Linked DNA regions of Defluviitalea raffinosedens. The protein of the gene in region 1 interacts with the protein of each later gene in a pairwise test. Links are inferred from orthologs where the notes say so. Each region holds a gene or a part of one and is shown in the gene's direction. Other genes may lie near its edges.

Evidence for each region.
Region 2: the proteins of JOD07_RS09220 (region 1) and topA interact in binary tests that used the Escherichia coli proteins (3 or more experiments, as listed by UniProt). The link is inferred for Defluviitalea raffinosedens from one-to-one orthologs.

The regions. Positions count from the first base shown.
Region 1 is NZ_JAFBEP010000011.1:19,764-35,628, reverse strand. What follows is about bases 8,366-11,304. They hold JOD07_RS09220 (YigZ family protein), read left to right. Parts: upstream 8,366-9,470; coding sequence 9,471-10,139; downstream 10,140-11,304. Other genes in these bases: cysK (cysteine synthase A), read left to right, coding at 10,644-11,304; JOD07_RS09215 (CoA-binding protein), read left to right, coding at 10,142-10,528; JOD07_RS09225 (DUF6514 family protein), read left to right, coding at 9,036-9,350; hflX (GTPase HflX), read left to right, coding at 8,366-8,819. Outside these bases: JOD07_RS09275 (NusG domain II-containing protein), read left to right, coding at 1-270; JOD07_RS09270 (Gx transporter family protein), read left to right, coding at 333-860; JOD07_RS09265 (polyprenyl synthetase family protein), read left to right, coding at 857-1,813; JOD07_RS09260 (polysaccharide deacetylase family protein), read left to right, coding at 1,871-2,680; JOD07_RS09255 (Spo0E family sporulation regulatory protein-aspartic acid phosphatase), read right to left, coding at 2,717-2,911; JOD07_RS09250 (hypothetical protein), read right to left, coding at 3,212-3,415; JOD07_RS09245 (SHOCT-like domain-containing protein), read left to right, coding at 3,621-4,007; mgrA (L-glyceraldehyde 3-phosphate reductase), read right to left, coding at 4,057-5,052; JOD07_RS09235 (glutamine synthetase III family protein), read left to right, coding at 5,398-7,518; more of hflX, read left to right, coding at 7,554-8,365; more of cysK, read left to right, coding at 11,305-11,567; JOD07_RS09205 (stalk domain-containing protein), read right to left, coding at 11,620-12,798; JOD07_RS09200 (YjjG family noncanonical pyrimidine nucleotidase), read left to right, coding at 13,007-13,723; JOD07_RS09195 (YebC/PmpR family DNA-binding transcriptional regulator), read left to right, coding at 13,760-14,497; 23S rRNA (uracil(1939)-C(5))-methyltransferase RlmD, read left to right, coding at 14,755-15,865.
Region 2 is NZ_JAFBEP010000004.1:84,669-100,501, reverse strand. What follows is about bases 5,560-8,466. They hold topA (type I DNA topoisomerase), read left to right. Parts: upstream 5,560-5,931; coding sequence 5,932-8,001; downstream 8,002-8,466. Other genes in these bases: codY (GTP-sensing pleiotropic transcriptional regulator CodY), read left to right, coding at 8,315-8,466; dprA (DNA-processing protein DprA), read left to right, coding at 5,560-5,919. In the rest of the region: JOD07_RS04805 (anaerobic ribonucleoside triphosphate reductase), read left to right, coding at 1-1,948; JOD07_RS04800 (MerR family transcriptional regulator), read left to right, coding at 2,204-3,016; JOD07_RS04795 (YifB family Mg chelatase-like AAA ATPase), read right to left, coding at 3,068-4,597; more of dprA, read left to right, coding at 4,792-5,559; more of codY, read left to right, coding at 8,467-9,094; flagellar basal body rod protein FlgB, read left to right, coding at 9,401-9,778; flagellar basal body rod protein FlgC, read left to right, coding at 9,794-10,234; flagellar hook-basal body complex protein FliE, read left to right, coding at 10,264-10,572; flagellar basal-body MS-ring/collar protein FliF, read left to right, coding at 10,620-12,260; flagellar motor switch protein FliG, read left to right, coding at 12,267-13,280; JOD07_RS04750 (FliH/SctL family protein), read left to right, coding at 13,273-14,013; flagellar protein export ATPase FliI, read left to right, coding at 14,034-15,347; flagellar export protein FliJ, read left to right, coding at 15,371-15,811; JOD07_RS04735 (MotE family protein), read left to right, coding at 15,829-15,833. UniProt on the Escherichia coli protein: Releases the supercoiling and torsional tension of DNA, which is introduced during the DNA replication and transcription, by transiently cleaving and rejoining one strand of the DNA duplex.

The DNA.
Region 1 (15,865 bases):
ATCGTACAAGATCAAAAGGTCATTGAAGTGATTAATTTAAATTCAGTGGAAGAACCGAGAGAATGGACAGTAGAAGACGATAACGGAGGCTTTAATACCATTCGGGTGGAAAAAGGAAGAATTTCATTTATTGATGCCGACTGCCCTGACCTGGTTTGTGTTCATTCAGGATGGCTATCGGAACCAGGAGATATAGCTGTATGTCTTCCTCATAAAGTATCTATTCATATTGAAGGAGCAAGCGACAAGATCGATCAGGTAGCATATTGATTGTAATGGCTAAGGAACAGATGTAGTCAAATACGCCCTAGACAGATAGAATGGTGGTTATCATGGAAAAAACAAAACGATTGGTATTTTTGTCATTGTTGGTTGGGATTGCGCTAATCATTTATATTATAGAAGGGCAGATTCCGGTTCTCTTTCCAGGAGTAAAGCTGGGACTGGCAAATATCATCTCTCTGTTTGCATTATTGCTTTTAGGATGGAAAGAAGCATTGATGATCGTTGTTTTAAGAACCGTCATGGGTTCTGTTTTTGGAGGAAGTGTTTCAGCATTTTTATTTAGTATAGTTGGAGGACTTCTTAGCAATATCGTCATGATTTTATTGCATAAGTACTTTAAGAACTCTTTGAGTCTGGGCTCCATAAGTATTTGCGGAGCAATTTTTCATAATGCTGGACAATTGCTGGTAGCGGCTTTTGTTATTCAAGATTTAAGAATATACTTTTACCTGCCGATTCTCCTGATATCCGGGGTAATCACAGGATATTTTGTAGGAATTTGTACAAACTTTTTGTATCAACATTTCGAAAAAACGCAGTGGGCGAAACAACTAAGAAGGGAAGAAATTAGATGAGTTTGTGGGAAGCTTATCCTGAAATCCATGAGGAATTAATTAAAGTAGAAAACTATATGAAAAAAGCTGTTCCCTCCAGAAAGAAAATTCTAACGCAGATTAGTTTAGAATTGATAGAAGCCGGAGGTAAAAGATTACGACCGGCTTTTGTTATTTTGGGGGCAAAATGCGGAAAATACGATCCTGAAAAGATTATTCCCCTTGGAGCAGCAATAGAACTATTGCATACAGCAACCCTTGTTCATGACGACATCATCGATGATTCTCAGCTTAGAAGAGGGAAAACGACGGTTCAGGCAAAATATGGACGGGATATGGCTGTATATACGGGAGACTACCTTTTTACAAAAGCCTTTACCATACTGTCAGATAAAACCTCGTTTGAACATTTGAACAGAATAGCCCAAGGCGTTAAAGCAATTTGTGAAGGTGAAATTGATCAATATGAAATTAAATACAATACTGATGTTACTGTAACGGATTACTTAAAGAGAATATACAGAAAAACTGCAGTACTATTTGTAATGAGTATTTTGGTAGGGGCCTATGAAGGCAAATGTAAAAGAAAAACTTTAAACGCCCTTGGAAAATTTGCAGGATCTTTCGGAATGGCATTTCAAATCAGAGACGATCTTCTGGATTATACTTCAACGGAGCAGATAGAAGGAAAACCTATAGGGAATGATATTCAGCAAGGCATTTATACACTGCCCTTATTATTTGCTTTGCAAGATCATTCAGTCAGTAAAGAGTTAAAAGAACTTTTAAGTAAAAAGAATCAAATTCAAAAAGAAGAGATTAACAGAGTAATCGCCTTAGTAAAAGAAACCAATGCCTTAGAGGAAACCAAGCTTTTAAAGGAGAAATTCATTTATAAAGCTTCAGAAGCATTGGATCATATTGCTGATGGGCCTTATAAAAATATAACGAAAGATTTGCTTCAATTATTATAAGATTTTAGAATATATGATCCTCCCTTTGAATAGAAATATGAAGAGGGGGGATTTCTTATGAAAATATATGTTATCCATGTAAAAGGGATCTTTAAAATACTCTGTGCATTTCTCTTGGTTATTATTTCCATGGGATTATCAAAACCTTATGTTACAGGAGTATTTAACAATGTTTCCAGCAAACAGCAAAGAAAGCTTCCCATTTATTGTGTAGAAAGAGATGACAAGAAGATTTCTATTAGCTTTGACGCGGCATGGGGTGCAGATGACACTGATGAAATTCTTCAAATTCTTGATAAACATGGTGTTAAAGCAACTTTCTTTTTAGTTGGTGACTGGGTGAGAAAATACCCCGATAAAGTTAAGAAAATTGCTGCTGCAGGGCACGACATAGGCAATCATTCCAATAAACACCCTCATATGGGGCAGTTATCAAAAGAAGGAAATAAAAAAGAGATCATGGCAGCTCATGAAGAAGTCAAGAAGCTTATAGGCATCGATATGAATTTATTCAGGCCGCCATTTGGAGAATATAATAATACAGTGATTGAGGCGGCGGAAGAATGCGGTTATTACACAATACAATGGGACGTAGATTCCCTTGACTGGAAAGAATTGGGAACAGATCCCTTGATCAAGCAGGTATTAGACAACAAGCATCTGGGAAGCGGTTCAATTATACTATTCCATAATAATGCCAAGTACACAAAGGATGTATTGGATACGATTATTACGGGATTAAAGCAGCAGGGATATGAACTTGTGCCTATTTCCCAGCTTATTTATAAGAAAAATTATTATTTAGACCATGAAGGCAGACAAAAACCGATTAAAGATAATAAACAGGCAAGTTTAAAAATAAAATAAAAAAGTAAGCCATTTGACTTACTATTTATATTTAACTTATTGTTCCTCAGATTTTTTTTTGTTTGGGATCGTTTGCTGTTTTATTACTTTATTAATTAATGCATCTAATTTTCTGCTTAATTGCTGTACAAGGGGATCTAATAAATTGTAGTTTCGCTGTTCTAAGAGAGTATCCAAGGCTGTCTTTAAAAGTTCAATTTCTTCCGTCGTATAATTTTTATCTTTACCCATATTTACCCCCTCTTCTCAATAAGATTATTCTCAAACGCAGAGGATAATTTATATAATTTACTTAAATGAATAAATTATCTATTAAAGTAATATTATGTAATTACATAATACTATAAAAGTAGAAATATAGGAAGATGAGATTGAAAAAATAGGTAATTAATTCTATAAATGTAAGGCTGAACGTATAAATCTTTATACTTTAGTGTATGATGAAAAAGAATAGAAGTGAGTTAAAGTATAAAATTATTTAATCCAATGAAATATAAATTAAAAATGTTTTAAGCCGCATAAACTGCGGCTTTATCTCTGCTTTTCCTTCATTTGAATTTTTACGTCGCCTTTTCCGGGAACTGAATGTTTGGAATCTAGTTGAGCTTTTTGAGATTTTGCTTCTCTTGGTGTTGGGCGGTCGCCGGATTCAAAGTGCATACTGGCGGTAGAGGTTTCGTGTTCAAAATCTATTTTATTGTGAAATATATTAGGGTTATGAAGATCTTTAGACATAAATATCAGCACTCCTTTATGAATGAATCCTTACATATTTAGGTTGCCCGGATTAAAAAAGATGATTCGTATTTTAAAATTTGGAAAAGCTATAGAGAAGTTTTAATTTTCTCAAACAAAATAAGAAGTTTTGCGTATATAATAACGAGTTTATTATTATGTAAGAATAGAGGGTATAATATAAAATAAAAAAAGGAGGATTATTATGAGTGAAGAAGCAAAAATGATATTAAAAATGGTGGATGAGGGGAAAATTACACCGGAGCAAGCTGTTGAAATGTTAAAAGCTGTTGGCTCTGACGACGTGCATAGCAACAGATCACAAAATGAACATAAAGGTGAAGAATTTGTTCAAGATTTAGATAAATGGGGCAAAGAACTGGCACAAAAGATGGGCAGTGCTGTAAAAGACTTAGAGCCAAAATTAAGAAAAATGATGCAGATCATGGTTCAAAACACTATGAAGACTGTTGAAGAAGTGGGAAAAGTATTTAGAGAACAGCAAAACCGGCCTGCCGAAGAAAATGAAAATCATGAAGAAGAGCACTTTGAAGCATCTTCTGATACAGAGGACCATACAGAAGATCTTTAAAATGAATTATGTTTAAATATAAAAAGAGGCTTAATTGCCTCTTTTTTGCTTAAGAATTTAAAATTTGATCTATTTTATTTAATTCTTCTTCGCTAAATTCCAGATTATTCAAAGCAGCTGCGTTATCTTCTATTTGGCTCACTTTACTTGCTCCGATCAGTGCAGAAGTGACGCGTCCTTTTCGAAGCACCCAGGCAAGAGCCATTTGTGCTAAAGATTGTCCTCTTTCTTTAGCCAGTTCATTCAATTGACGGATTTTACTTAATTTTTCTGGTGTAATGTCACTTTCTTTTAAGAAGATAGATGGTTTAGCGGCCCGGGAATCTGCAGGGATTTCTTTTAAATACCTGTCTGTTAGAAGGCCTTGTGCCAAAGGAGAGAAGACGATGGAGCCAACTCCTTCATCTTCCAAAAGATCCAGCAGACCTTCTTCTTCTATGGAACGGTTAAACATAGAATAGGAGGGCTGATGAATAAGACAGGGTGTGCCTAAGTCTCTTAAAATTTTAAATGCTTTCTTTGCTTCCGCTGGTTTATATTTGGAAATTCCTACATAAAGGGCTTTCCCTTGTTTTACTGCGGTGGCCAGGGCATCCATTGTTTCTTCAAGAGGGGTTTCGGGATCGGGTCTGTGGGAGTAGAAAATATCCACATACTCAAGGCCCATTCTTTTTAAGCTTTGGTCCAGACTTGCCAGTATATGTTTTCGGGAGCCCCATTCTCCATAAGGCCCTTCCCACATATAATGTCCTGCTTTTGTAGAGATGATCATTTCATCTCTGTAGGGTTTAAAATCCAACTTCATCATTTTTCCAAAGTTCTCTTCTGCAGAGCCCGGAGGAGGACCGTAGTTATTGGCAAGGTCGAAGTGAGTAATGCCAAGATCAAATGCACGGCGGGCAATGGCACGGCTGTTTTCAAATACGTCTACACCGCCAAAATTATGCCATAAGCCAAGAGATATGGCAGGAAGCTTAAGCCCGCTTTTTCCACAGCGATTATATTTCATTGTTGCATATCTGGTACTAGATGCCTGATATTCCATACTATCCGTCCTTTCATATTATAATATCTATTGAATTAATAAATTTCACAGAGCATTAGAATTTATGTAGCAGATGCACAATAGGTTAAATGGATAACGATTTATAATGTAAAATAATTATACCATAGGGTGAATTGAGTTCAAACAGGTTTTGTAACTGCTTATAATTTTTTATATAACTATTGCATATACATTTCTAGTGTGATAATATACTCACAGATTGCAAATAAGGTAATTTGTGTTATTTTGTCGCAACATTCTTTGAAATCACAGCGTTCTCAAGACAGTTTGAGGACGTTTTTTATATAATATGACTCTTTTAAATAAATTATAGGAGGAAAAAAAGTGAATAAGAAATATCAAGGCAACCCACTGACCGAGAATTTTGGTTCCAATGTATTCAATGATTCCACTATGAGAGAAAGATTACCAAAAGAAACATATAAGGCGTTAAAGAAAACCATTGATGAAGGAGCATCTTTGGATCTTAAGGTGGCTGAAGTTGTGGCCAATGCTATGAAAGATTGGGCTATCGAAAGAGGTGCCACCCACTATACCCATTGGTTTCAGCCCATGACTGGAATGACGGCAGAGAAACATGAATCCTTTATCTCCCCTACGTCCGATGGTCGTGTGATTATGGAATTTTCAGGGAAAGAATTGATTAAAGGGGAATCTGATGCTTCATCTTTTCCTTCAGGGGGACTTCGGGCCACTTTTGAGGCCAGAGGCTATACGGCCTGGGATTGCACATCTCCTGCTTTCTTAAAAGAAGATGCCAATGGCATAACATTATATATTCCGACGGCGTTTTGCTCTTATACAGGAGATGCACTGGACAAAAAAACCCCTTTGCTTCGCTCTATGGAAGCTATTTCTAAGCAGGCGCTAAGAATTTTAAGATTGTTTGGCAATACTACAGCAAAAAAAGTGATTACTACAGTTGGAGCAGAACAGGAATACTTTTTAGTAGACAAGAAACTCTATGAAAAAAGAAAAGATTTAATTTTTACCGGAAGGACCTTATTTGGTGCTATGCCGCCAAAAGGGCAGGAAAAAGAAGACCATTATTACGGCAGCATTAAAGAAAGAGTTGCAGCATTTATGCAGGAGTTGGATATTGAACTATGGAAGCTGGGTGTACCGGCAAAAACGAAGCATAATGAAGTTGCTCCGGCTCAGTTCGAAATTGCTCCGATTTTTGATACTACCAACGTAGCAGCCGACCATAATCAGCTCATTATGGAGACTCTAAAGAAGGTTGCCGACAGGCACGGGCTGGCCTGCCTTCTTCATGAAAAACCCTTTGCAGGTGTAAACGGTTCAGGAAAACATAACAACTGGTCTCTTTCAACGGATGATGGAAAAAATCTGTTAAAGCCCGGTCGTACACCCCATGAAAATATTCAATTTTTATTATTTTTAACTGCAATTATAAAAGCGGTTGATGTGCATGCGGATTTACTCAGAGTGTCTGCTGCCAATGCAGGAAACGATCATAGATTGGGTGCCAATGAAGCGCCGCCGGCAATCATCTCCATTTTCCTGGGAGATCAATTAACAGAAATACTGGAGCAAATAGAACAAGGATGCGATGCATGCTCTAAAGAAAGAGAGATCCTCGAAATCGGTGTATCTACTTTGCCTCAGATGCGCAAAGATACCACCGACAGAAACAGAACTTCTCCTTTTGCCTTTACAGGAAATAAATTTGAATTCAGAATGGTTCCTTCTTCTGCATCCATATCCGATCCCAATGTGGTAACGAATACTATTGTAGCAGACGTACTGTGTGAAATGGCTGATGAGCTGGAAAAAGCTGAAGACTTTGACAAAGCAGTAAGAGAACTTTTACGAAGAACAATCAGGGAACATAAACGAGTAATTTTTAATGGAAATGGATATTCTAAAGAATGGATCGAAGAAGCAGCCAAAAGAGGACTTCCCAATATATCCTCTACAGTTGAGGCGATCCCTGCCCTTATAACAGATAAAGCCATTCGTTTATTTGAAAAACATAAAGTATTCTCTAAAACTGAACTATGTGCCAGATTTGAAATTCTGTTGGAAGACTATATCAATACCATTAATATTGAAGCAAAAACTATGGTTATTATGGCAAAGCGTCAGATTTTGCCTGCATGTATCAAGTTTTCCACACAGGTTGCAGAATCTATTGCAAAGATTAAAGACGTTGGTGATTTCGATGTGACTGCTCAAGTTGAATTACTGGAAGACTTAACTAAAACTTTAGCTTCTTTTAAACGCAACTTAAACAGTTTAGAAGAAGTCACCAATAAGGCAAGCAGCATGGAAGAGGATTCCTATAAAAAGGCATGTTACTACCGAGATGAGGTTTGCATGGCAATGAAAAAGTTAAGAGAAGATACAGACCATCTTGAAACGCTGGTAGATGCAGACATGTGGCCTATCCCTACTTACAGCGAATTGCTTTTCCAAATTTAATCTTTTTCTAAATTTTTTACAAAGGAGAATTGTCTTTGGACGAACAATTATATGAAAACACAGAACCTGTTGAAAAAGTTATTCTTGTGGGAGTAGACACAGAAGACAATGAAAATATAGAAGAAAGTATTGATGAACTGGAAGAATTGGCTTCTACAGCAGGAGCTGTCACCCTTGACCGAGTTATTCAAAAGAGGGAAAATATTCATCCCTCTGCTTATTTAGGGAAAGGAAAGATTGAAGAACTTAAAAACAGGATTATTGAGACAGGGGCAACGGGAATTATTTGTGATGATGAGCTTTCCCCTGCCCAAATGAGAAATCTAGAAAAAATGCTTGAGTGCAAAGTTATGGACAGGACGATGCTCATCCTGGATATTTTTGCCCAAAGAGCCAAATCCAAAGAAGGAAAGATCCAAGTCGAACTGGCTCAGCTCAGATATCGGCTTTCAAGATTGGCAGGAGTAGGAACTGCCCTTTCCAGATTAGGCGGAGGGATCGGTACAAGAGGTCCCGGAGAAAAGAAACTGGAAACCGACAGAAGACATATAAGAAATCGTATCAGCCAACTGAAAGCGGAATTGGAGGAGATAGAAACCCACCGTGAATTGATCCGCACACGAAGAAAAAAAGTAGGAACTCCGCTCGTTGCTATTGTGGGATATACCAATGCAGGGAAGTCCACTTTGCTTAATACCCTTTCCAACGCAGACGTATTGGCTGAAGACAAATTATTTGCTACCCTTGATCCTACCACAAGAAGCATCATACTTCCCGGAGGATCAGAAGTACTGATTACGGATACGGTTGGATTTATCAGAAAGCTGCCTCATCATTTGATCAAGGCTTTTAGGTCTACCTTGGAAGAAGCCCAATATGCGGATATTCTTCTCCATGTTGTGGATGGTACTAGTCAAAGCATCGAGTCCCATATGAAAACCGTTTACGAGACTCTGGAAAAGCTTAATGCCCTGGGGAAGCCAATCCTTACGTTATTCAATAAAATGGATGTTATTGTTTCGAGTCATCTGCCCTTAGATCCAAAGGCAGAAAAGACTTTTAAAGTTTCTGCCAGGACATCGGAGGGTCTGAATGAAGTGCTGCAGGAAATAGAAAAGATCCTAAAAGCCAATAGAAAGACCTTAAAAGCATTAATTCCTTACTCCGATATGGGGATGCTTCAACTGATTCGGGGGCAAGGAGAGAAAAATTTGGAGGAATATAGAGAAGAAGGCATTTACATTGAAGCCAACGTAAACGAAGAAGTTTATCGTAAGCTGAAGAAATATATAGTTGAATAGTAGGTTTTCTCTTAAATGCAAAAAATATCGCGTATATTCTTAATGTTTAACGGTATTCGACAGAGAAAAAATAATATTAAATTTCATTATGTCGAAATCCTATGTATCTGCTTGAATATTGCGAAATTTTATTCTGGTTTTTTTCTGATATTTTGCTATAATAACCCTTGAAAGTGCAGCTGTGCTTCATCAAAGATTATTATGGGGGGTTATTATATGCTGACAAGATTCTTAGAAGGAACCAGAAATTGTCGCAAATCAGACGGAGAAATGATTCAATTGGAATATTTTCTTTTAGAAAAACAACGCAATGAAATGAATAATTTGTCTAAGACTTACGGAATTGAAATTGTTAAAAAGTATGCACATTTTGGGGAAACAATCTATACCGAGACTGATCAGATAGAATGCCTTACCCATGAGAAGGAAAAAGCTAAGGAAATTATTGATAAGTTAATAGCCCACGCAGTTACACCAGTTTCAATGATTTATGTGATAGAGGATTTAATAGATGAAACACCTTGGAGATAACAAGGTGTTTTTAATTTTTTTGCTTCTTGTGTTATGTCAACCTGATATAAATTTATTAAACTCAATATTAATATTATATGATATAATAAACATACTATAGAGTTTTAGAGGAGAAGAGATATGCTGAAGAGATTTAAAACGATATTACAGCCTGCTGAAGCAGAAATCATAGAAAAAAAGTCAAGATTTATAGCTACGGTTAGACCAGTTAAGAGTGAAGAAGAAGCCCAGGCTTTCATAGAAGAAATGAGAAAAAAGTACTGGGACGCAACCCATAATGTATTTGCTTATCAAGTTGGTGAAAGAAACCAGATACAGAGGTTTAGTGATGACGGAGAACCTAGTGGCACAGCAGGATTGCCGGTTTTAAATGTATTGAAAGGGGATGATCTGAAGAATACCGCCATTGTAGTGACAAGATATTTCGGTGGAACCCTTCTGGGAACAGGAGGCCTTGTGAGAGCCTATGGAAGATGTGCAAAAGAAGGGGTCCTGGCAGCTCAAATCGTTGAAAAAGTTCTGTATTGTGTTTTCAACGTAGTGACAGATTACTCCCGATTGGGCAAAATACAGTATGAAATTCTGCAAATGGGGAATGTTATTCAGGATACCATTTATACGGATGAAATCACCTTTGTTGTTTTGGTAGAAAGTGGCGATGAAGAAATGTTTATAAAAAAAATTACTGAAATAAGCAATGCTCAGGCACAGATTAAGCAAGTAAAATATGTGTATGGACTATGGATCAATGATCAATTAACGATTGAAGATATAAATGAGGAGGAATAACTATGACACCTGAAAAATTAATGGAAAAGAAAATCTGGGCAGTGGTAGGCGCAACCACTGATCAGGAAAAATACGGATATAAGATTTATAAAGCGTTAAAAGAAGCAGGATATACAGTTTATCCCATCAGCCCTAAATATGATGAAATTGACGGCGACAAAGCCTACAAAAGTTTAAAAGATTTGCCTCAAAAGCCAGAAGTGGTTGATTTTGTTGTTAACCCTAAAATAGGATTGGGAATTGTAAAGGAATGTGCCGAACTCGGAATTAAAAACATTTGGCTTCAGCCTGGAACTGTCAGCGAAGAACTCCTTGCTTTGGCAAAGGAAAAAGGCATTAATGCTGTTGAAGCTTGCGTATTGGTTGCCTTAAGGACCATGAGAAATTAAAATTCAATAAAATATGGAGAAAGTATTGACAAATCAAAAAAATATATAGTAAAATAAACCAAAAGAAAAACCATGAATTCATATAAGAATTATATGAATTAAAGGAGGAAACGAAATGAGTAAAGTGTATAATTCAATCACTGAACTAATAGGAAATACACCTATAGTAAGACTAAATAAGTTAGTAGATGCAGACAGTGCGGATGTTTATGTGAAACTGGAATGGTATAATCCTGGAAGCAGTGTAAAAGACAGAATTGCTCTTAATATGATCGAAGCAGCAGAAAAAGCAGGAAAAATTAAGCCAGGTGACACAATTGTAGAACCTACCAGCGGAAATACTGGAATAGGATTGGCGATGATTGGGGCAGCTAAAGGATATAAGGTTGTATTAACCATGCCTGAGACCATGAGTTTGGAAAGAAGAAAACTTTTAAAAGCATTCGGCGCGGAACTCTATTTAACTCCTGGTGCAGAAGGAATGACAGGAGCAATCAATAAAGCTAAGGAATTAGTAGAAAAAGAAGGCTACTTCATGCCACAGCAATTTGAAAACCCTGCAAATCCTGAAATTCACCGCCAAACGACTGCAAAAGAAATTCTTGAGGCTATGGGTACGGATTTGGATGCTTTTGTATCAGGTGTAGGAACCGGTGGAACCATTACAGGCTGCGGCCAGGTATTAAAAGAAGCTATTCCTAATATAGAAATCGTAGCAGTGGAACCTGCAAAATCCGCTGTATTATCAGGAGAAAAGAAGGGACCACACTTGATTCAGGGAATCGGTGCAGGATTTGTTCCACAAGTATTGGATACCAAAATATATGATTCTATTGAAAAGATTGCAGACGAAGAGGCATTGGAAACAGCAAGAAGAATGGCAAAAGAAGAAGGTATCCTTGTAGGAATCTCTTCTGGTGCTGCTGTTGCTGCTGCTTTAAAAGTTGCCAAAAGACTTGGCAAAGGCAAGAAAGTATTAGCGATTTCCCCAAGCTACGGAGAAAGATATCTGAGTACAGCATTATTTAATCAAGACTAAAATAAAATATCCCCTTGAACCCAATTCAAGGGGATATTTTATTACATAATAATTATTTGTCCCATTGTATATGAATGACAGTAGGTCCGGTCGTATGCCTGATGGTCACAGTACATTGATCTTTAGCATATTTTACAGGCTGTTCCCAATAAAACTCATCATTTCTCAGTTTGTCAAATAATTTTTCTCCTTCATTAGGCATGTAATAGCTAAGAATCGAATGAATTGCAGCAGCAGAATTAAAATCATATATTTCAGTCAGAACTTTGTCATCTCCTAATCTTTGCCCCCAGGTCTTATATGCAAATCCATTCAAACCTATGGTGACTTGATCGGCAGATTGATTAATATAGATATTGCTTTGCGCTACATCATATATTCCATAAGCATCATACCCATAAAGAGTGTAGTCGACTTTATATGTTCCATTTCTTAATTCATCAGCAAAATTAGCCCATCTTTGCTTGTAAGGTACAGTACTAAAGCCGGGATACTCTCTTGGAGGACTGCATATGAAATTGGGCATAGTATCATAAAAGTGAAGAAAATCTTTTATAGGATTTTTAGTCGTATGTCTGGTATTAAACTGACTAAAATCTTTAACCGGAAGAAGGCTAATCTTTGAATCTCCCCAAGGTGACTGGGTCGGCAATTCATATTGGTATACGTAAGGATATGCTGAAGGGGTATAAAATCTTTCTGGTGCCTTCCCGATATAAATGGATATAATTTCACTGATAGAATTGGAGGTAGACGGCCCGTTTTTTCTTTCTTGATGCACTTCATAACCGAAGATCCTGGAAAATGTATAAGTAAACGGCACATAAAAAGTATTGTTTTTAATTATTGGGTAGTAATTGGCATACTCATTCCAATCATCTTGCTTATAAAGGAATTGCTCAATTTTGCCATTTACAGTTAAGTAAATAGAATTGGGTTTCATTACGATCTTTGTTTTGTCCTTTTTTGTTACGATGATTTGATTATTGGACATAGTGCAAGAATCACCCATTGCAGTTACAACCGCTTTTAATGGTATATATGGAATGTGATTTTTCCTTGTCATAACCGGTGTTGTAATTTCAGTATTATTTACATATAGATAATACGTATGATAATACTTTCTGCCGTCAAACATTTCATTTGAGTAGGTATATGACGCAAAGACGGTAGTTTGACAGATCATCATGATGAAAGTGAATATAAACAACCTATGCACCAATTTTTTCATTGAAGTTCCTCCTTTGTAATTAAGTCTTGTTAGTCTTGCCTTCTTGTTTTCCAGATCGCCTGTTATTATTGTGTTGTAGCCGTTATAATATTTATGGTACGATTATTAATATAAATTTGTCAACATGATTCGACAAGAAATGCATAGCTTTCGTTTTAATTCGTTTACATACTTTTAATAAAAATACAATGGATTGAGAGGAATCAAGATGATTAAAGCTATTTTCTTTGACCTGGATAATACTTTATGGGATCATGACAAAGCGCAGAGAAGAACCATAGAAAGGGTATATGAATATTTAATACAACTTCATCCCATTCCGGATGATCAAGATACATTTGCCAGAATCTATGATGGCTGCAATGCTAAGGTATGGGACGCCTATAAAAAAGGAGAGCTAAAACATGAAGAAGTACGGATCAATCGTTTTATAGATTTATTGGGGCGTTATAATATTGCAGATCGGGATTTAGCTATCACATTAAATGAGCTTTATTTATCCATATATCCTACATGGACTTTTTTAGTTGAGGGGGCAAAAGAATTATTAGATGAATTAACAGAAAGATATCCTTTGGGGATCATTACAAATGGTTTTTCCGAAACTCAAGTCATGAAAATAGACCGATCAGGGTTAAAGCAATACTTTAAATGGATTGTATATTCTGGAGAGGTGGGAAAAGCAAAGCCCCATCCGGAGATATTTGCCTATGCCATGAATCAGGCTCATATATTACATGAAGAAGCTCTGTTTATCGGAGATGATTTTGGGGCAGATATTATAGGTGCAAAAGATGCAGGGATGAAAACCATATGGTTTAATCCTAAAGGGAAAGAAGAGCCAGAAAAAGACCAGTATGCTGACTATACCGTTTCAAGCCTGAAAGAAATAAGCGATATTGTCAAATCGCTAGAATCATGCTAAAATATTTCAGATACAAGAATGTTAGGAGGAAATAGAATGTCGGGACATTCTAAGTTTGCGAACATAAAGCACAAAAAAGAAAAAGCTGATGCTAAGAAGGGTAAAATATTTACAAAAATCGGTAGAGAGATTGCAGTTGCAGTTAAGGAAGGCGGTCCAGATCCTGCGAATAATGCAAAATTAAGAGATGTCATTGCAAAGGCAAAATCAAACAATATGCCTAATGATACAATAGAAAGAAGTATTAAGAAAGCAGCGGGAGATGTATCTGGAGTTAGTTATGAACCTATTACTTATGAAGGTTACGGTCCCAGTGGAGTAGCCGTTATAGTAGAAGTATTAACAGATAATAAAAATCGTACGGCAGCCAATGTTCGCCATGCTTTCTCAAAAGGCGGAGGGAACCTGGGCACTACCGGATGCGTATCATTCATGTTTGATAAAAAAGGTCAAATCATCATCGAAAGAAGCGACGATATCGATGAAGATGAGCTGATGATGCTTGCTTTGGATGCCGGAGCAGAAGACTTTAATGTAGAAGAAGAAGGATATGAAGTTTTAACAGCTCCTGAAGACTTTTCTGCTGTAAGAGAAGCACTTGAAAAAGCAGGCATTAAGATGGCATCAGCAGAAATAGCAATGATTCCTCAGACAACAACAACATTAACAGATGAACAAGACATAAAGAAAATGAGGATTTTATTAGATCTTCTTGAAGATGACGATGATGTTCAAGAGGTGTACCACAACTGGGACGAACCAGAGGAAGAGTAGACAGTTTTCAAATATTATACAAAAGGATTCAGCCTTCTACTGGAAATATTTAAGCTATTTCTATAGAAGGCTTTTTAATTATTATTTTACAGTAGCCCCTGTAAAAGCAACTTTATCCAATGATGATGGCTCAAAAGGATAAAAAAGAGAACTAATTTGTGATATAGTTGAGAAATATTCTTTCTTCAGGGGAGAATAATAATTAAAAATAGAACGACTGATAATATAAGACCAATCTAATTCAGTGGAGGAAAATCATGCCTAAGAAAAATGAAATCTATGAAACCATTATAGAAGATGTAATATTTCCGAACAAAGGTATCGCCTATATAGATGATCAAAAAGTAATCATAAAAGATGCAATCAAAGGCCAAAAAGTAAAAGTTAAGATTACCAAAAAACGCAGAGACAAAATAGAAGCATCGATTTTAGAAGTTTTGGAAAGAGCGCCTATAGAAAAAGAAGCCGCTTGCCCCCATTTTGGAATATGTGGAGGATGTACTTATCAAACCTTGCCTTATGAAGAGCAACTCAAGCTTAAACAAAATCAAGTAAAAAGATTGCTGGACAATGCAGGGATAGAAGGATATGAGTTTCTGGATATCGTACCCAGCCCATCAGAATATTCCTATCGCAATAAAATGGAATTCTCCTTTGGAGACGTAGAAAAAGACGGGGACTTAGCTCTAGGGATGCATAAAAAGGGCAGTTTCTACGAAATGGTTACTGTAGAAGGCTGCCAAATCGTAGATGAAGATTTTACAAAGATTATGATGACAGTACTCGAGTACTTTAAGGAAAGAAAAATACCTTTTTATCATAATAGAAGACATGAAGGATATCTTCGACATTTAGTCGTGCGAAAAAGCGCAAAATTAGGAGAAATCTTAGTTAACTTAGTTACCAGTTCACAGATGGAAGTGGACTTATCAGGCTTAGTTCAAGAAATACTTGAAATTAAACTTGAAGGCGAAGTTAAAGGAATACTTCATACCATTAATGACAGTCTGGCCGATGTGGTGCAAAGTGAAGAAACCCGCATTCTTTACGGACAAGATTACTTTATGGAAGAAATCCTGGGCCTTAAGTTCAAAATATCCGCCTTTTCCTTCTTCCAGACGAATTCCTTTGGTGCAGAAAGACTTTATTCTGTCGTAAGAGATTTTGCCGGTTCCACAAAAGATAAAATCATATTCGACTTATACTGCGGAACAGGAACCATCGCGCAAATCATGGCGGACGTTTCAAAAAAAGTTATAGGCATTGAAATCGTGGAAGAAGCAGTAAAAGCAGCCAAAGAAAACGCCAAATTAAATGGCCTTCATAATTGCGAATTCATCGCTGGAGACGTGCTGACAAAAGTAGATG
Region 2 (15,833 bases), on another replicon or contig:
GGCTATGGGAGCTATGCTTAAATATGGGTCAGAAGGTGCTAAAGAATTTTATCATCTTCATGTTTTAAATCCTGAACATTCAAAAGCTCATCAAGAAGGGAAAATACATATACATGATTTGGATTTTCTAACTTTGACACTAACATGCTGTCAAATAGATATTATCAAATTATTTAAAGATGGTTTTTCAACAGGGCATGGTTACTTAAGAGAACCACAGGATATATTCAGTTACGCAGCTCTTGCTGCAATTGCTATTCAAAGTAATCAAAATGATATGCACGGAGGGCAGTCCATTCCTAATTTCGACTATGGATTAGCTCCTGGGGTGGCAAAAACATATATAAAACTATATAAATCTAACCTGGGGAAATCCCTGGAATTTTTACTAGACCTTTCTGCTGAAGAAGCCAAAGAAATAGCTAATAAAGGTATAGATGAAACCATTATGAAAACAGGTTTAAAACCTCAATTGGAGATGAACACTGAATATTTAGATACAGAATTAGAAATACTTAAAAATCTGTTAAATATAGATGATATTCAAATAATAAGAAAAGCACAAAATTTTGCTTCAAAGCATGCAGCAAAGGAAGTAGATGAAAAAACATTTCAGGCAATGGAAGGTTTTATTCATAACCTTAACACAATGCATTCAAGGGCAGGAGCGCAAGTTCCTTTCAGCAGTATAAATTTTGGAACGGATACGTCACCGGAAGGCAGGATGGTTTCTAAAAACTTTTTATTGGCAACCGAAAGAGGACTTGGAAATGGCGAAACTCCAATATTCCCCATATCCATTTTCAAGGTAAAAAAAGGAATTTCATTTGAAAAAGGAGATCCTAATTATGATTTATTTAAATTGGCTTGTAGAGTTAGCGCTAAACGACTTTTCCCTAATTTTAGTTTTTTAGATGCACCTTTTAATAAAATTTACTATGATAAATATGGTACTGAGGGAGAAGTAGCGTATATGGGTTGCAGAACCAGAGTGATCGCTAATCACTATGACCCCAGTAAAGAGATTACTTATGGAAGAGGGAATTTAAGTTTTACATCTGTGAATCTACCTTATATCGCAATTACATCGAAGGGAAATGTGGAGGTCTTTTTTCAAAAACTGGATGAAACCATCGATTTAGTAATAACACAATTATTAGAGAGATTTGAAATCCAAGCAAAGAAAAAAGTTAAAAACTTTCCATTTTTAATGGGACAAAAAATATGGATCGATTCTGAAAAACTTGGAAGGAATGATGAGATTAGGGAAGTTATTAAACATGGTACTTTAACAATGGGATTTATTGGATTGGCTGAGGCATTGAAAGCGCTTATCGGCAAACATCATGGAGAATCCGAAGAAGCACAAGAATTGGGGTTAGAAATAGTTGAACATATGAGAAAACGTATGGATGAAGCTTGTGAAGAATATGGACTTAATTTTTCTTTGATTGCCTCTCCTGCAGAAGGATTGTCTGGAAGATTTACTGCCATTGACAAAAAGCGTTTCGGTATCATAGAAGGCATAACCGATAGAGAATACTATACCAATTCTTTTCATATTCCCGTATACTATCCAATATCTGCATTTGACAAAATCAGATTAGAAGCTCCTTACCATGAATTATGTAATGGAGGCCATATTACGTATGTTGAGTTAGATGGTGATCCTCTAAAGAATTTGGAAGCATTTGAAACGATCGTCAGAGCTATGGCTGAATCAGGTATAGGCTACGGTTCTATAAATCATCCGGTAGATCGTGATCCTATATGTGGTTATACTGGTATACTTGATAATGAATGTCCTAAGTGCGGACGTAAAGATGGAGAAGATGGTGTTTATTTTGAAAGAATACGTCGTATTACAGGCTATCTGGTAGGAGATTTAAGTAGATGGAATGATAGTAAAAGAGCAGAAGAAAGAGACAGAGTAAAGCATAGTATATAAATATTTTCAACTCATAGTTTAAAAGAGCTTACATTATTACATATAGTACGTAAGCTCTTTTAATTATATCCAATTTTTTATCTCAAATTATTCAAGATCAAGCGCATACAGGATGCTTATTGTATTTTAAGTATAGAATTTTAAGCCAGTTATATGCGTTGAAAAAATTAAGTTTTTGTTGTTGACTTTGACATTATGGGAAGCTTTATAATGATATTAACAGTTAACTGTTATTAATTAATTGGAGGTTTATATATGTATACAATCGGAGAATTCTCCAATATTGGAAAAGTCTCAACTAAGATGCTTAGACATTATGACAAAATAGGTTTATTAAAACCTAACTATGTAAACCCTGATAACGGATATAGATTTTATACAAAAGATCAGGTTCAAATAATTTTGCTCATTAATAAATTGAAAAGATATCAATTTTCCCTACAGGAAATAAGTAATCTTATTCATAACAGCAATGACAATAGAACACAATTAATTAAGTTGCTCAATGAAAAAGTTAAAAATATTAATACACAAATAGCTCTTTACAAATTTTTATTACAGGACATTGAAGACGAAATAAAAAGATTGAAAAATGGAGGAGATATTATGCCATCAAAACGTAATTTTGAAATAAAGATTGATGAACAGAAAGTAATTAGTGTTGTTAGTATAAGAAAAACAATCAATATGGAAGAGATAGGAAGTGTAATAGGAAAAGCATTTCAAACCATTCATGAGAATGGATTAGAGTCTGCAGCACAGGTTATGACAAAATATTATGATGAAAATTTTGATCCTGAGAGTGCAGATATAGAAATATGTATTCCGGTAAATAAAACCATACAAAACCTAACTAAAGACTTTGGAGGATTCACTTATGTTCATACAACTTATGTTGGCCCATATTCTGAAATAGGAGAAGCATATGCATATCTGACAGATTGGATAAAGGATAATGATTATGAAATTATACAGCCACCTTTTGAGAAGTATATAAAAGGTGCGGAATCAGGATGTTCTCCAAAAGAATTTATTACAGAAGTTTGCTTCCCAATAAGAAAAAAATAAAAAATTGATAGGTTTATAACTAAGAGCTTACAAATCATTTGTAAGCTCTTTTTATGCCCAATATTTTCTGTCCAAACTTCTGTATTGTATGGCTTCACTCAAATGATGCAATTTTATATTTTCTTCTCCATCTAAATCCGCGATGGTTCTTGCTACTTTTAAAATCCTATGGTATGCTCTGGCACTTAAATTTAACTTTTCAAAGGCGGTTTTAAGTAAATTCCTTTCGGTATCTCCTAGGGAACAATATTTTTCAATTTGAGCAGCAGATAATTGCGAGTTAAAGAAAATCGACTCATCTTTATATCGTTCTTGTTGAATTTTTTGGGCTTTTAATACTCTTTTTTTAATACTTAAAGAAGATTCGCTTTTTTCCCGAATATCTAAATCGGAATATTTAACAGGAGATGCTTCTACTTGAAGATCTATTCTATCCAGCAGCGGCCCTGAAATTTTCGATAAATATTTTTTTATTTGATCTGGCTGACAGTGGCATTTTTCTTCGTCTCCTAAATAACCGCAAGGACATGGATTCATTGAGCAGACCAACATAAAACTGGCAGGGTATGTAAGGGTCGCATTGATTCTTGATATTGTAACCTCACGATCTTCTAAAGGCTGTCTGAGAACTTCCAACACATTTTTATTGAATTCTGGCAATTCATCCAGGAATAACACACCGTAATGGGACAGGCTTACTTCTCCGGGTTTAGGAATTCTTCCGCCTCCAATAAGTGCAGTATTTGAGATCGTATGATGAGGAGCACGAAAAGGTCTTGTATTAATTAAAGCTTTTTTATTTGGAAGGAGTCCTGTAACACTATATATTTTGGTGATTTCAATACTTTCTTTAAAAGACAAATCTGGTAGAATTGTAGGCAATCTTCTGGCCATCATAGTTTTACCAGAACCCGGAGGGCCTATCATTAATATATTATGAGAGCCTGCTGCAGAAATCTCCAGAGCTCTTTTGACATGAACCTGTCCTTTAACATCTGAGAAATCCAAATTTGAATTCACACTGTTTTGCATTATTGAATTCACATCTACTGTAGTTTTAAAAAGAGGTTTTTCATTTTGTAAATGCAGTATAACTTCTTTTAATGTACGTACACCCATTACTTCCATATTTTCTACTAAAGCACCTTCTTCAGCGTTTTCGTAAGGAACAATACATTGGGTAATTCCATTCTGAGATGCTGAATATACCATTGGCAAGATACCATTAACGGGTTTGACGCTTCCATCCAGGGACAATTCTCCAACTATCATGGTTTTATTTAAAATATCTGCAGGAATAGGTTGACTGCAGCTTAAGATACCTACAGCAATAGGTAAATCAAAGGCTGAGCCTTCTTTCCTGATATCAGCAGGTGCTAAATTCACTGTAATCCTTTTTATAGGAAATAGAAATTCTGAATTTTTAATTGCAGCTCGAACCCGCTCTTTTGCTTCACGAATAGAGGAATCCGGAAGACCTACTAAATCAAAACCTGGTAGGCCCTCGCTTAAATCCACTTCTACGTCTACAAGGTATCCGTTAATACCATAAAGAGTGCAACTTTTTACCTTACTAATCATTTTAATCTCCTTCCAAAAGTTTAATTTCATCAGAAGTATTCCACATTTTTACATTTAATAAACTCACTAGATCAATGAGTGTTGAAATATATGGGAATGATGGTAAAATTGATATCGTTATATTTTTGAAAATTAAGAATACAGCTGGAATAAAAATATACAAATAGGAGAATATGAATAAGTAAAGAATATGAATGGGTGATATCGTGAAGGAAGAAATGAATCGAACTCTTTACTGGATTTGGATAACAACAATAAAGAGATTAAAAAAAAGTAGAGTTAAGCAACTGTTGGATTATTATAAAACACCTGAAGAAATTTGGAGAGAAGACTTAGGATTTTTAAAGGATCATTTTAAATTAACCGATGAAGAAGTATCTTTATTAAAAAATTCTAAGAGTCCCAAAATACTAAAAAAATGGATTAAAGAATTAGAGCAAATGGGTATATCTTATTATTCAATTGATCACCCTCTTTATCCAAGTATTCTAAAAAATATTGCTGATCCTCCTCTTGGGATTTATGTTAAAGGAAAGATGCCATTCTTTGATAAAGGTTTCCTGGCGATCGTTGGAACCAGAAAATGTTCTGAATATGGAAGAAGAGTAGCTAAAAAATTAGCACAAGAGCTTTCTCATAAAGGTTTTGGAATTATTAGCGGTCTGGCAGAAGGAATTGATGCAATGGCTCATAAAAGTACACTTGAAGCTGGAGGATTTACAGCAGCAGTAGTTGCAAACGGACTTGATCTATGTTATCCAAAATCTAATACTCAATTAATGGAGGAAATCGAGGAAAAAGGTGTATTAATTTCGGAATATCCTCCTGGAACAAGACCTATTCCAGTTTATTTTCCCACAAGGAATAGAATAATCAGTGGTCTTAGTCAAGGTGTTATTGTAATAGAAGCTGGAGAAAAGAGTGGTGCTTTAATAACGGCGGATTTAGCCTTAGAGCAAGGGAAAGAGGTTTTTGCAGTACCTGGAAGTATTTTTAGCAGTACGAGTAAAGGTACTCATAAACTTATTCAACAAGGAGCAAAACTTGTTACGGATATTGAAGATATAGTATGTGAAATTAGTACTAATTTTATCAATAATAAGGCTAATGAAAATTTGCAATATGAAGGTAAAATAACGAATAGACTTGCAATAGAAGAAAATATAGTATATGATTGTATAAGTTTTGAGCCTTCCCATATTGATGTATTATCTGTTAAAACTCATTATCCTGTAGATAAACTTCAGGGGATACTTACTCTTTTGGAATTAAAAGGATTAATACAACAACTGCCGGGTAAAAGATTTGTTCGAAATCAGTAATGGAGGGGTATTATGGCAAAATATTTAGTGATTGTAGAATCACCAGCAAAAGCAAAAACCATTAAAAAATTTTTGGGGAAGTCTTATAAAGTAGAAGCTTCTATGGGGCATGTAAGGGATTTGCCTAAAAGTCAAATGGGTGTAGACATAGATGATAATTTTGAACCAAAATACATTACGATTAGAGGTAAAGGTGAATTACTCAGCAAATTAAGGAAAGAAGCGAAAACTTCTGATAAGATTTATTTAGCGACTGACCCTGATCGAGAAGGAGAAGCGATTTCTTGGCACTTATTTCATGCTTTAAAATTAGATGATAAAAAAACTAGCAGAATAACATTTAATGAAATAACCAAAAATGCTGTGAAAAGTTCTATTAAAGAAGCAAGAAAAATCGATATGAATCTTGTAGATGCCCAACAAGCCAGAAGAGTATTAGACAGAATTGTTGGATATAGTATAAGTCCTCTTCTTTGGAAAAAAATACGAAAAGGTCTTAGTGCTGGTAGAGTCCAATCTGTTGCATTACGATTAATTTGTGACAGGGAGGATGAAATAGATAATTTTATTCCTACGGAATACTGGAGTATTGAAGCAGAATTTATTACTCCTTTAAATAAAAAATTTGAAGCAAAATTTTATGGGTTAAAAGATAAAAAACTTGAAGTAAATTCTAAAGAAGAAGCAGATGTAATTATTCAGGAAGTCAAAAAGCAGCAATTTAAAGTAGAAGAAGTTAAAAGAGGAGAACGTATTAAAAAGCCTGTTGCTCCTTTTACAACCAGTACGCTTCAGCAAGAAGCATCTAAATACTTAGGATTTTCTACTCAAAAAACTATGAGAATTGCCCAACAGTTATATGAAGGCATTGACTTAATAGGTGAAGGAACAGTTGGTCTTATCACTTATGTTCGTACAGATTCTGTCAGGATTTCTCAGGAGGCTCAGCAGCAAGCCAAAGAGTATATTGAACATACCTTTGGAAAAGAGTATTTAAACTTAAATCCTTCAGAATACAAAGGAAAAGGAAAAACTCAAGATGCTCACGAAGCAATAAGACCTACAGACATTAACAGGCATCCAAAAGAAATCATAGATTCTTTGTCGAAAGATCAGTATAAGTTATATGAACTAATATGGCAGAGATTTACTGCGAGTCAAATGGCTCCAGCAAAATATGATACATTTTCTGTTAAAGTAAGTGCAGGAAAATATATTTTTACAACTTCTGGTTCGTCTCTTAAATTTGATGGCTTTCTTGCAGTATATAACAAAGAGCAGGAAAAAGAAGAAATCACTGATTTTGAAATAAAAAACAATGATTTGTTACAGTTAAATACTTTAGAGGGCAAGCAACATTTTACACAGCCACCTGCAAGGTATTCTGAGGCTTCATTGGTAAAAACTTTAGAAGAAAATGGAGTAGGAAGACCTAGCACGTATGCGCCCACGATTACTACTCTTTTAGCTAGGGGATATGTAGTAAAAGAAAACAGAGTTCTTTATCCAACTGAGCTAGGAGAGATTGTGAATGATATTTTAAAAAATTACTTTAAGAGTATTGTGGATGTAGAATTTACAGCTCAAATGGAAGAGCAATTGGATGAAGTTGAGAGTGGAGAAATTCATTGGAGGAAAATTATTCAAAGTTTTTATCCAGATTTCAAGCAATCATTGCAAATCGCAGAGCAAGAAATAGGTAATATTGATTTGGAAGAAATTACAGATGTCATTTGCGAAAATTGCGGGAAGAATATGGTTGTCAAATATGGTAGATATGGTAAATTCCTTGCATGTCCTGGATTTCCTGAATGCAAAAATACTAAGCCATTATACGAAGAAGCAGGGGTGAATTGCCCTGAGTGTAATGGTAAAGTAATTATTAAAAAAACGAAAAAAGGGCGTAAATATTATGGATGTGAAAACAATCCTGAGTGTCAATTTATGTCTTGGAACAAACCATCAGGTGAAAAATGCCCGAAATGTAACAGTTACTTAATAGAAAAAGGGAAAAAAACACAGAATATAGTTTGCAGCAATTCTGAATGTGGATATATTCATATTAGTGAACATAATGAATGAAGAATTTGTTTAAATTTAGAAAAAATATTTTATAGTTAAGAAATAAAAAAAGTTAACTTTTTATTAAAGCTTATTAAAAGATATTGTTTTTTTAAAGAATCAGTGTTAATATATATTTAAAAGAAAAAAGTCATTATTTAGAAAAATTTAACAATTAAGTTGACTATGTCAGCTTTCTTTTTTTGATGATTGCAGATTGAGGTGAAACCATTAAAAAAATATTTGTAATTGTATAAAGTAAGAATTTTGAGAACATAATATTAGACAAATAATACAAATAATAATCAGAAAGAGTAATTAAGGAGGAAAGTAAATGTCAATTGAATTATTAGAAAAGACAAGAAAGTTAAATCGTTTATTGCAGCGCTCTGGTTCAGACCCAGTTATATTTAATGATATATGTAAAGTATTAAGTGAAGTTTTATCTTCTAATACGATGATTGTTAGTAAAAAAGGTAAGTTTTTGGGGGTATATTATACTAACCCCTCTAATGCACTATTTAGTTCAGAAGAAGAAATAATAGGAAAGTTTATTGATACTCAATTTAATGAGCAGCTTTTAAATATTGTAGAAACTAAAGAAAATATACCATTATCTGAGTTTTACATTAAAGATGTTGAAAAGGACATAATTGGGAAATATACAAGTACTATTATTCCTATCAGTGCTGGTGGTGAAAGATTAGGCACTCTTCTATTATATAAAGAATCAGGAGAATATATTACAGAAGATTTAATATTAGGAGAATATGGAGCAACTGTGGTTGGATTGGAAATACTTCGTTCCCAAAGCGAAGAATCAGCGGAAGAAGTTAGAAAAGCCACAATTGTGAAATCTGCTATAGGTACTTTATCTTATTCAGAATTAGAAGCAATACTTCATATATTTGAAGAGCTCAATGGATCAGAAGGATTGCTGGTGGCAAGTAAAATAGCTGATCGAGTTGGTATTACAAGATCTGTTATTGTCAATGCTCTTCGAAAGTTTGAAAGCGCTGGTGTAATTGAATCTCGTTCTTTAGGTATGAAAGGAACATACATAAAAGTACTTAATGATGTTCTTTTAGAAGAACTAGATAAGTTAAGAAAGTAAATTAAAAGCGGCGAAAGCCGCTTTTTTAATAATTATTAGTAAAAAATATTAATACTCTATTAATAAGTTTACATAAATTACAACAGGAATAGGTCTAATTATTTAAAACAATCTTGTTGTCCTTTTTTTATTTAGTGTATATAATTAAAATAAAAGTCGTCTAAATTAGAAAAAAGTTTATAATTATTGAATGGAAAGTTATAAAAAAATGATTTCTAAAAAAACACAATACTTTATAAAAATTCAATGATTTACATTAAATTGAGATTAGTGTAAAATATGTGTATTAAAGGAGGGGGCAAAGCAATGATTTTTAATCGTCTTTACAGTAATGCTAATGTTTTGGAAAAGGCTTTGGATGCTTCATGGCTTCGTAATGAAGCGATTTCTAATAATATCGCTAATGCAGATACACCAGGATATAAAAGAAAAGATGTAGAATTTGAAAAATATTTAGAAGATGCTGTCGCATTTAATAAATCTGTGCATAAAATAAATATAAATAGCATTCAACCTAAAATTGTTACAGATAATAGTTCTTTGCAAACACGTTTAGATGAAAACAATGTAGATATTGATGTTGAAATGACTGAACTGGCAAAAAACAGCATTAAATATAATACTTTAATTTCATTAGTTTCGAAGAAATTTAAAGGAATCGATACAGTTTTAAATCTTAAGTAGAGGGGAGCCATTTAGATGTCTTTTTTTAATTCTATGAATATAAATGCAAGTGGACTTACAGCTCAAAGGCTTCGAATGGATATTATTTCGCAAAATATTGCTAACATCAATACAACCAGGACAGAAAACGGACAACCATATAGAAGAAAAACTGTATTATTTGAAGAAAGAAGCAATAGCGCATCTTTTAATTCCATTCTTAAAAATAGTATGGATCAATTCAATGGTTCCGGGGTAAGAGTATCAAGAATAGCAGAAGACAACAGTGATTTTAAGATGGTTTATGATCCAGAACATCCTGATGCAGATGAGAATGGATATGTGAGAATGCCGAATGTGAATATTATTGAGGAAATGGTAAATATGATATCGGCAAATAGATCGTATGAGGCAAATGTGACGGCTATGAATACGAATAAAAATATGGCATTAAAGGCATTAGAAATTGGACGTTAAATTTATCCATAAAAATTAGGGGGATATTTATGAAAATAGGGTCAATAGGTTGGTTTGATTCCATAAAGAAAATTGAAAGTTCAAATCAAAACCAGGTAGAAAAAAAGGGAAAAGTATTTGAAGATTTTTACAAAACTGCAATGGAAATGATTGAGCAAACAAATACATTGCAGAAAGAAGCAGATCAAATCGGACTAGATTTTGCTATGGGAAAAACCGACAATATCCACAATGTGATCATTGCTCAAGAAAAAGCTGGCATAGCCCTTCAGTTTACTGTGCAAGTTCATAATAAAGTATTAGAGGCTTATAATGAAATTATGAGGATACAGCTGTAAAAAGCTTTTTTACTTTATATATAATTGCACAGAAATGAGGTGGATAAATGCAAGAGACAATTTCCTATATATCACAGCAGATTACTGAATACTGGAATAAATTTGATAAAAGTCAAAAACTCAGGTTAATACTCATAGCTTTTTTTGTTGTTTTAACTTTAGGAATTGCAATATTTATTACCACAAGACCAAAGATGGTTCGATTGTTTAACGAAGAATTGACAGTTTCTCAAGTAGCTCAGATTAAAGAGGTACTAGATGGTGCAAGTATATATAATACTACCAATGATGAAGGAACAGTAATTCAAGTAAAGAAAAAGGATTATGCTAAAGCTAAAATGACTTTGGCTAATGAGCAAATACCTGATAATGGTTTTACCTTCGAGGATGCATTAAATAATGATATGGGGACAACTGAAACAGAAAAAAAAGCAAAGTTAAAAGAAGCAAAACAGCAGGAGCTTGAAGCTGATATAGGTGCAATCGAAGGAGTAAATAAAGCAGAAGTTCATTTGGTTATTCCAGATGATGATAATTTTTTCTTAGCTTCTACCAGAGAGGCGAGAGCCAGCGTTAAGCTGGATTTAAAAACTCCATTAAGCAATAAACAAATTATGGGAATTGCCCATTATGTTGCTGGAAGTGTAGAAAATTTAGATGTAAAAAATGTACGAGTTATAGACAATAAGGGGAATATACTTTATCTGGGAAATGAAGAGAGTCCTGGAGTAAACATGGATGAACAACAGGATAGAAAACTAGCTGCAGAAAAAAATATTGAAAGCAAAGTAATATCGATATTAGGACCATTATTTGATGATGTTAGAGTTACACCTAACCTTGTTTTGAATTTTGATCAATACAAAGAAAAACAAGAATTAGTTAGTTCTCCAATTGAAGGAGAAGACCGCGGACTTATATCTTATGAAAATACTGCATCACGAAAGACTTCTAGTGGATCCGAAGGGGAAGAACCTGGCCTTGCAGCAAATGATAATGAGATACCGGCTTACGAGATGGGAGACCAGAATAATTATCAGGCTAAAGAAGATCAAAAAGAGATTAAATATGAATTAGACAAGAAATATACAGAGTTAGAAAAAAGTGTTGGAACGATTATACCTGAGCAATCATATGTATCTGTAGTTGTCTTGCGAGATAAGATATACGATCAAGAGAAGAAAGAAAAAGAAGAAAGAACAGGCAAAGAAGACGAGTTGCAGGAAAACGAGACCTGGGAAGAGTTTAAATATCGTATCAAGTCAAGAGCAGCCATGATAGACATTGATAATGAATATCCTGAATTGGAAAACTTAGTTGCAAAGGCAGCGGGAATTAGTGTAGATAATCTTGAGATTGTCGGGTATGAGGTTCCTGTATTTATAGATAAAGAGATTCAAAAAAGGCCTTATAGTGAATACGTAATGTTAGGGATTTTATTTGCCCTTATTGCATTGTTTGCGTTTGCATTAATTAAGAAAACTGAACCTCATGAGATTACTGAAATTGAACCTGAATTATCTGTGGAAGAAATGCTTGAAAATGCACAGACGAAGCAAGAAGAAGTTGATCCTATTGAATATAATGAAGAGTCAGAAATCAGAAAGCAAATTGACAAATTTGTTGAAGAAAAACCTGAAGCAGTGGCTAGTCTGTTGCGCAACTGGCTAAGTGAAGAATGGGAGTGAACATAAATGGCAGTTGTGAGGGAGGAATATTCAGGTAAAGAAAAAGCCGCCATGCTGCTTATTGCATTAGGACCTGAAAAATCTGCAAAAATATTTAAGCATCTGAAAGAAGAGGAAATAGAGCAGCTGACTTTAGAAATTGCAAATATTCGAACCGTTTCTGCACAAATGAAAGAGAAAGTACTGGAAGAGTTTTATCAAATTTGCTTGGCACAGCAGTATATTGCTGAAGGAGGGATTTCTTATGCCAAGCAAATTCTGGAAAAAGCTTTGGGAAGCGAAAAGGCTTTGGAGGTTCTCAACAAACTTACTGTTTCTCTCCAGGTTAGACCTTTTGACTTCGTTCGAAAGACAGATGCGTCTCAATTATTAAACTTTATCCAAAATGAACATCCTCAGGCTATTGCATTAATTCTTGCTTATTTAAAACCAAGTCAGGCGGCTACCGTTCTTGCAGCTCTTCCTCAAGAGAAGCAAGCTGATGTAGCAAGAAGGATTGCTTTGATGGATAGGACTTCGCCGGATATTATAAAAGAAGTTGAAAGAGTATTAGAGAAAAAACTATCTTCGTTAGTAACAGAAGATTATACTGCAGTTGGTGGAGTAGATGCAATAGTTGAGATTATCAATTCTGTTGACAGAGGTACCGAAAAGCATATCATGGAAACATTAGAAGTTGAAGATACTGAATTGGCAGAAGAAATTAAGAAGAAAATGTTTGTATTTGAAGATATTATTACTCTGGATAACAGATCTATTCAAAGAATCCTTAGAGAAGTTGATAATAATGACTTAGCAATAGCATTAAAAGGTGCTGGAGAAGAAGTTCAAAATGTTATTTTTGCTAATATGTCCAAGCGTCTTGCTACAATGATCAAAGAAGATATGGAATACATGGGTCCTGTTCGTTTAAGAGACGTAGAAGATGCTCAGCAAAAAATTGTTAATATCATTCGAAAATTAGAAGATGTAGGTGAAATCGTTATTTCCAGAGGTGGAGGTGACGAAATCATTGTCTAATATCATCAAAGGATCTAGTGTTAAATTGAATCGTGAACAGATTGTTCACATTGACATTAGTGACAAACCAATTGAAGACATTATATTGGAAGAAGATGATAATTCTTTAGAAATCATTAAGGAAAATATTGTTTTGAAAGCCAAGCAAGATGCTCAAAGAATGATCCATGAAGCCGAGAAAAGAGCTGCAGAAATTTTAGAACAGGCGAAAAAAGATGCCATGTTTGCAAAATTGAAGATTGAAGAAGAAGGACGACAGCAAGGATATCAAGAAGGCTTTCGTCAAGGGACAGAAGAAAGTAAAAAATTAATTCATCAGGCAAAGCTAGAATTGGAAAATGCACTTAAAGAAAAAGAGAGAATGATTCGTGAAATTGAACCTCGAGTTGTAGATATAATTATTTCAATTTCAAAGAAGATTTTAGATCATGCAGTTAGTATAAATAAGCAATCTATTGTATATTTAATAAGAAAAGGCTTATCAGAACTCAAAGATCGCAGTGAAAATGTCGTAGTTAAAATATCAGAAACAGATTACGCATCGTTAATGGAATCAAATGAGGATCCATTAAGCAGTTTCGGTGTCACTGGAAAAATTGATGTAGTCAAAGATTCGTCTTTAAAGACTGGTGATTGTATTATAGAAACTCAATATGGAAATATCGATTGCAGCTTAGGTACTCAGTTTGAAGGCTTAAAACAAGAATTACTGTTAATTTTGGACAGTAAATGACATATAGAATGGGTGAGGGTTTGAACAGAATTAATATTGAAAAATATCAAAGAGTATTGGATAAAAACTATATACGATATCAAGGTAGGGTATCCCAGGTTGTTGGATTGACTATTGAATCTATTGGCCCTATTTCAAATGTTGGTGATATGTGTTTTATTCAATCACAAAATGGTGAAAATTCTGTAATGGCAGAGGTTGTAGGATTTAAAAATAATAGAATATTATTAATGCCATTGGGAGACATGGCAGGAGTTGGTCCAGGAAGTATTGTCGAGGCCTCTAAAACTGTGCTTAGTGTTCCTGTTGGATCACAATTGTTGGGAAGGGTGCTTAATGGATTAGGTTATCAAATGGATGAAAAAGAACCTATCAATTGTGATTTGCAGTATCCGATTCAAAACCAACCGCCAGACCCTCTTAAACGTAAACGTATAAAAGATATATTACCATTAGGGGTTAAAGTCATTGACGGCCTATTAACTGTAGGTAAAGGACAAAGAGTTGGTATTTTTGCGGGTAGCGGTGTCGGGAAAAGTACACTGTTAGGTATGATTGCCAGAAATGCTAAAGCGGATATCAATGTCATTGCTTTAATAGGCGAACGAGGAAGAGAAGTAAGAGAATTTATTGAAAAAGACCTTAAAGAAGATGGTCTTAAACGTTCAGTTGTTGTCGTTGCCACGTCAGATCAGCCTGCTTTAGTCCGACTTAAAGCAGCCCAGACAGCCACTGCAATTGCTGAGTATTTTCGAGATGAAGGAAAAGATGTATTGCTTCTTATGGATTCATTAACGCGTTTTTCAATGGCTCAACGAGAAGTGGGCCTGGCTATTGGCGAGCCACCTGTTACAAGAGGATATACACCTTCAGTTTTTGCTGCAATGCCAAAACTCTTAGAAAGAGCAGGTAATTCTGATAAAGGATCTATTACGGGATTATACACAGTTTTAGTTGATGGAGACGATATGACTGAGCCTGTTACAGATACAGCTCGTGGGATCTTGGATGGACATATTGTATTGTCGAGAAAAATTGCTAATAGAAATCAGTATCCTGCTATAGATGTATTACAGAGTGTATCACGTGTAATGAGTGATATTGCTAGTGCCAGACATAAGGAATTGGCTTTTAATATAAAAAGATTGTTAGCTGTCTATAGAGAAGCAGAAGATCTAATTAATATTGGTGCCTATGTTAAAGGCAGTAATGAAGAAATAGATGAAGCAGTAGATAAGTACAAAGCAATTCTTTCATTTTTAACGCAGAAAGTGGATGAAAAATACGAACTTGACGAAGTTCTGGAAGAAATGAATAAAATCGTTTCTGCTTAAAAATTAATTAGAAGGAGCAGTTTATGGGCCGATTTCAATTCCGAATGGATAATATCTTAAGTCTTAGAGAGAAATTAGAGGATAAGAAAAAGCAAGAATTTGGAGCCGCGACAAGAAAGCTTCAAATTGAAAATGAAAAGAAACAGAGTTTAATTAATGAATCAATTTATTGTTCTGAGGACTTACGTAATAGAATAAAACATCAAATTATTCCTGAAGAAATTATTTCCTATAATCAATACCTTCAGTTATTAAAAAGAAAAACTGTTGAACAAGAGAAAAGAGTAAAAAAAGCAGCACTTTATGCTGATAAAAAACGAGAAGAATTATTAGAAGCAGTTAAGCAAAGAAAGATGCTGGAAGCTTTAAAGGAAAAGCGATGGAATGAATATTTGGAAGAGTCAAATAGAGAAGAGCAAAAGATTATTGATGAAATTGTCAGCTTTAAATCTCAAAGCCGATAATGGATGGAGGCAAAAAAATGGC